Linked DNA regions of Terriglobus albidus. The protein of the gene in region 2 binds, or shares a complex with, the protein of the main gene of each other region. Links are inferred from orthologs where the notes say so. Each region holds a gene or a part of one and is shown on either strand. Other genes may lie near its edges.

Region 1 (2,930 bases), 160 kb from region 2 along the record:
CGAAGACGTCTCCGAAGATTACTTCCGCCGCCGGAAGCACTCGATTGAAGTCGTACTCCACGATTGGCTCAAGCTGCCCGGAACCATGGTCGTCTTCGAAGGCACCACCATGGTGCAGCGCCGCGTCGCCGACAAAGTGACGGTCATCTCGCCGACAAATGACGCCATCACCATCGAGCTCGACGCCAACAGCCACCTCCCCCTCGCCCGTACCTTCCAGTACCGGAATGAAAAGTACAAGGACTTCGATATCGACCGGGAAGAGTACGACGGCTATCACGGCGTACAGGGCATCCAGACGGCCTATACCATCACCCGCTTCCGCAACGGAGACATGGTGAACCAGAAGTTCTATACCGACGTGAAGTACAACCAGAACCTCTCCCCGGATCTCTTCGACATCCAGGCGACCATCGCCGCCAAACAGAAGGTCGGAAAGAAATAGTCTTGGGACGTGCCCTCACGGAGGGTCTTGAAAACGAAATTCGGTAGAATCGGGGATGTTATGGACACCGTAGCCACCCCGGAAGCGCAGGCCGTTGCCACAGCGAAGCGCACTATGGATATCAACGAAGTGATGTCCTTCCTGCCGCATCGCTATCCCTTCCTGCTGATCGATCGCGTACTCGACCTTCAGACGCGCGAGCGCATCCTTTGCCTGAAGAACGTCACCCGCAACGAAGAGTTCTTCCAGGGCCACTTCCCTGGCCAGCCCATGATGCCCGGCGTGCTGATGGTAGAAGCCATGGCGCAGGCAGGCTGCATCCTGATGCTGAGCGAGTTCGAGGACCACCGCGATAGGCTTATGGTCTTCACCGGCATCGATGCCGCCAAGTTCCGCCGCCCTGTCACTCCCGGCGACCAGCTTCACATCGAAGCCAAGGTACTGAACTGGCGCAGCCGCGCCGTGAAGATGCAGGGCACTGTGCACGTCGATGGCAAGCTGGTCTGCGAAGCCGTCATTACCTCGCAGATGATCTCCCGCAACAAGAAGCAAGAGGGCGCGGAGTGAGTGTCCATCCCACGGCGATCGTCGCCGAAGGCGCCGTTGTTCCAGCAAGCTGCACTGTAGGTCCTTATTCCACCATCGGTCCGAATGTGGTTCTCGGCGAGGACTGCACCCTGGTCTCCCATGTCGTTCTGGACGGCCACACGACCATCGGCTCCGGCAATCGCATCTCCCCCTTCGCCTGCATCGGCGTTCCTCCGCAGGACCTCAAATACCGGGGCGAAGCGACCCAGGTCATCATCGGCGACAACAACGACATCCGCGAGAGCGTGAATGTCTCCCGTGGCACTGCAGGTGGCGGCGGCGTGACCCGTATCGGCTCCAACAACCTGTTCATGTGCTTCGCGCACATCGGGCATGACTCCCATATCGGTGACCACTGCATCTTTGCCAACAACGCCACGCTCGCAGGCCATGTTGTCGTGGAAGACTTCGCCACCGTCGGCGCCTTCAGCGCCGTGCATCAGTTCTGCGCCGTAGGCAAATACGCCTATATCGGCGGCGGCACCATGGCGACGCAGGACGTAATGCCCTACTCGCTGACCAGCGCGACCCGCGAAAACCATGCCTACTCCATCAACAAGGTGGGTCTCGAGCGCCGTGGATTTACTCCCGAGGAGATCAAAGAGCTCCGTGCCGCCTATCGGCTGATCGTCGGCTCCAAGCTGAATATGAGCGATGCCCTCGCGTCGATCCGCGAGAAGGTAGTTGCGGGCGAGTTCGGTGACAAGGTTGCCTACCTGGCGGAGTTCATCGGCCGCAGCCACCGTGGAGTCATTCGGTGAGCGAGAGCGGCAACGGAAAACTTGGCTTGATCGCGGGGAACGGAAGGTTCCCCTTTCTCTTGCTCGAAGCCGCGCGTTCGCACGGCCTGACCGTTGTTGTGGCTGCAATCAAGGAAGAGACCGACCTCGAAATAAACGATCTCGCCGCCCTGGACCCCGGTGTGCGCGTGCATTGGCTCTCGCTCGGCGAGCTCTCGAAGCTGATCGAGACCTTCCAGGAAGAGGGTGTCTCCCGTGCAGTGATGGCTGGACAGGTGAAGCACAAGCAGATCTTCTCTTCCATCCGGCCGGACTGGCGCCTGGCCAAGCTGCTGCTGAATCTGCGCACCCGCAACACCGACATGCTTCTGGGCGCCGTGGCTAAGGTGCTGAGCGACGAAGGCATCGAGCTGATCTCCTCCACCGCCTACCTCGAACCGCTGCTTGCCAAACCGGGCGTGCTCACCAGCCGTCACCCCGATGAGCAGGAGCTTGCCGATATCGAGTACGGCAGGAAGGTTGCTCTGGGCATCGCAGGCTTCGATCTCGGTCAGACGGTCGTCGTCGCCGCCCAGGCATGCGTAGCAATTGAGGCTATGGAAGGTACGGATGCAACCATTGCCCGGGCCGGGGAGATTTTTCGTACGCTCGAGGCTGAGTCTTCTACGCTGGCCCGCCGTCTAACAGTCATCAAGGTAGCCAAGCCCCGTCAGGACATGCGCTTCGACGTGCCTGTGATCGGCCTGAAGACCATTCAGACCATGATCGCGGCGGGAGCAACATGTCTTTCCATCGAGGCAGGGCGCACCCTGGTATTCGATCAGATCGCGATTGTTGCCGCGGCCAACGCCGCGAACATTACCATTTCGGTGACATCCGTCTGATGGGTCCAGGAATACACTGGTGACGCTTCACCTAAGGAGAATTGCAGCATGCGTAAAGGTTTGTTTGCCGCAGTCGTCATCGCAGGTCTCGCCCTGTCCGGAACCTTCGCTCTGAAGGCAAAGGCCGCAGGCGATTACCTTCCGGTCGGCTCGAAGGCGCCGGACTTCTCAGCCATCTCGCAGGAAGACAAAGCTGTCCACCTGAGCGATTACAAGGGCAAGTGGGTCGTCCTGTACTTCTACCCCAAGGATCAGACCACGGGCTGCACGATT
Region 2 (2,821 bases):
TCGGGCGACTGCTGGCTTGCGGTGGACGGTGTTCCCGAGCCGGTGCATATCTCCGCGGGCGACTGCTACCTGTTGCCCTCAGGCCGTCGCTTCCGGATGGCGAGCGATCTCTCGCTGCCGCCCGTCGATGCCCAAACCATCTTTCGCTTCCCTCTGAATGGCGCCATTTCAACCTACAACGGCGGAGGCGCGTGCTTCGGGCTGGGCGGGCACTTTGCGCTCTCGGGCGACAGCAGCATGCTGCTGAAGGTGCTACCGCCCATCGTGCATCTCGCAAAAGAGTCAGACCGCGCCGCGATGCGGTGGTGCCTGGAACGGATGATGCAGGAACTGCGCGACCCGCAGCCGGGCGGATATCTGATTGCGCAGCAGCTTACCTACATGATGCTGGTGCAGGCGCTGCGTCTGCATCTGGCGGAAGAGGGGAACGGCAGTGTTGGCTGGCTGTTTGCGCTGGCGGATAAACAGATCAGTGCGGCGATGAGTTGCATCCACAATGAACCGGCGCGGCGATGGACTCTGCAGCAACTAGCCGAAGAGGCGAGCATGTCGCGGTCCAGCTTCGCGGTGAAGTTCAAGGAGACAGTCGGTTCTTCTCCGATGGAGTACCTGACACGGTGGCGCATGCTGTTGGCTGCCGATAAGCTAGCGAATTCTTCGGATTCAATCGCTGCGATTGCGTTGTCGCTGGGGTATGAGTCAGAGAGCGCGTTCAGCACTGCGTTCAAGCGGGAGATGGGATGTTCGCCGCGGCAGTATGTGCGTGGGTGTGGAGAGACTCGACTTTTAGAAACGAACTCTCCACGAGAAGTGAAAAACGGTTCGAGCGTAGCTCGAATGCCCACGTCCCAGAAGCGGGACATGGTGCACCCGGTGCATGGGTGATCACGATTAATTACTCAAGTGACAGCAACCGTGGGTTCTACTTCGTTTTGGCTTATCGCTGCCCATTCTTTCCGTAAGAACAGCGCAATCGCAGCAGCGAGCAGAAAGCCCGCAGTCGTAATCGAGAGTCCGAAGCCAAACCCGCGCTCCTGCGCAACGCGGCCCACGGTGAAGGGTGCGACCGCGCTGGCGATGCGGCCGAGGTTGTAAGCAAAGCCCATCGCGCGGCCGCGTAGCGCCGTGGGAAAGGCCTCGCTGGAGATAACGGAGAAGCCGCTGAAGAAGCCTGTGCCCCAGAAGCCCACCACCGGGCCGAGCAACAGCAACGCCGTCGGCGTCTTCACCACTGCGTATAGCGGCACCACCAGCGCGGCCATCAGCAGGAAGGTGACGTAGACCGGCTTGCGTCCAAAGCGGTCTGCCAAGGGGCCGAAGCTGACATATCCAAGAAACGTGCCGAGCTGCATCACGATGGTGAACGTAGACGTGTGCAGTACATCGAGACCATGACCGCCTTTGCTGACCGGGGCAGAGAGAAACGACGGCGCCCAGGAGAAGAGTCCCCACCAGGCGAAGAGGCTGGCGGCGTTCATGCTGGTGATCACCAGCGTGCGCGGAGCGAGCTTGCCGCGGAAGAGTGCGCGGGCAGAGACGTTGGTCGCGGGTGTCCAGTGTTCCGGCTCCTTCACCTTGCGGCGGATCCAGATCGTGATCAGCGCAGGAAAGAGGCCCGCGAGAAAGACAGCGCGCCAACCGAAGTGCGGCATAATCAGCGCGACGACTGCGGCAGCCAAGGCATAGCCGATAGCCCATGCACTCTGCACCAGCGCGAGGGCCTTGGCCCGGTGCTGCTGCGGCCAGGTCTCCGCAACTAACGCCGCGCCCGCAGCCCACTCGCCGCCCATACCGATGCCGAGTAAGAACCGGCAGATCGCAAGCTGCGGAACCGTATGGACGAAGGCGCAGAGGCCGGTACAGACGGTATAGATCAGGATCGAAAGTGAGAGAGCACGCGTGCGGCCCAGGCGATCCGCGACAAAACCGAAGCCTATACCTCCGGCAGCGGCGGCGATCAGGGTGAAGCTCATGATCAGACCAGCCGTGGCGGAGCTCATGCCAAGGTCTTTCTGCGCCGCTGGAATAACCATGGAGTAGAGCATGACGTCCATGCTGTCGAGCATCCAGCCGAAGCCGGCGGCCAGCAAAGCATTACGCCGCGCCGGCTGCTTGGCCAGGGACCAGAAGGCTGGATTGTTTGCCAGGCTGTCCGTCAAAGATGCTCCTGCTTCAGAGGGTTAGTGATGCGCCGGGGTTGGAGGTGCGGGCTGCGGCGTTGCGGGCGTCGGATTCGTCTCCAGCGGCTCACCAGCCGTGCCGGTGGGTGCGGTGCCTGCTGTTGCAGGCTGCCCCGGTGCCGCCGCCGATGTGGCTTCTTTGGTCTCCGGCAGAACTGGGCGATCGCGGTTCACAGACCACTGCACGCCATCGAAGAACTCCTTCTGCGTACGCTTGATCTTGAACTTGCCATCGGTAAGGAACTGCAGGTGAGCATGATCGTATGCGAGCCCGGCGCCGGCGACAAGATGTAACCATTCACCGCGTGCGGTTTCGTCCGGAGCCTCGGTATAGCCGTCGTCGTAGGTCACGTCCGGAAAGCGCGCGCTGAAGGCTGACGCGCGTGCGCCCGGCTGCTGGCCCGTAACCGCCATGTAAACACGCACACCTTTATAGATGGGCTGCTGGAAGGCGCGCGGATCCCACTGCTGGCCATAGCGGAAGTAACGCGCGTTCATGCGCGTATTCATATCAAGCACACCCGGGGCCTTGGCCATGCCGTCGACGATGTAGTCGCGCAGCGTGTAGTTCACGGTCTTGCTCTGCGGATGGTCGGCATCGTTGAAGTAATAGAGACTGGTGAACCATCCACGCGGAGCCC

Evidence for each region. Proteins that work in one complex are often made in the same cells at the same time.
Region 1: the proteins of FTW19_RS01100 (region 2) and lpxA are in contact, whole or in part, in a crystal structure (PDB 4J09), measured with the Escherichia coli proteins. The link is inferred for Terriglobus albidus from one-to-one orthologs.

Annotation. Positions count from the first base shown.
Region 1 is NZ_CP042806.1:105,487-108,416, forward strand. The notes cover bases 1-2,901. They hold lpxA (acyl-ACP--UDP-N-acetylglucosamine O-acyltransferase), read left to right. Parts: upstream 1-1,008; coding sequence 1,009-1,794; downstream 1,795-2,901. Other genes in these bases: FTW19_RS00425 (hypothetical protein), read left to right, coding at 1-445; fabZ (3-hydroxyacyl-ACP dehydratase FabZ), read left to right, coding at 506-1,012; FTW19_RS00440 (LpxI family protein), read left to right, coding at 1,791-2,657; FTW19_RS00445 (peroxiredoxin), read left to right, coding at 2,706-2,901. In the rest of the region: more of FTW19_RS00445, read left to right, coding at 2,902-2,930.
Region 2 is NZ_CP042806.1:268,420-271,240, forward strand. The notes cover bases 30-2,821. They hold FTW19_RS01100 (MFS transporter), read right to left. Parts: upstream 2,160-2,821; coding sequence 900-2,159; downstream 30-899. Other genes in these bases: FTW19_RS01095 (AraC family transcriptional regulator), read left to right, coding at 30-885; FTW19_RS01105 (M14 family metallopeptidase), read right to left, coding at 2,181-2,821. Also shown: more of FTW19_RS01095, read left to right, coding at 1-29. UniProt on the Escherichia coli protein: Probably transports across the inner membrane the two dehydrated forms of N-acetylneuraminate (Neu5Ac), 2,7-anhydro-N-acetylneuraminate (2,7-AN) and 2-deoxy-2,3-didehydro-N-acetylneuraminate (2,3-EN).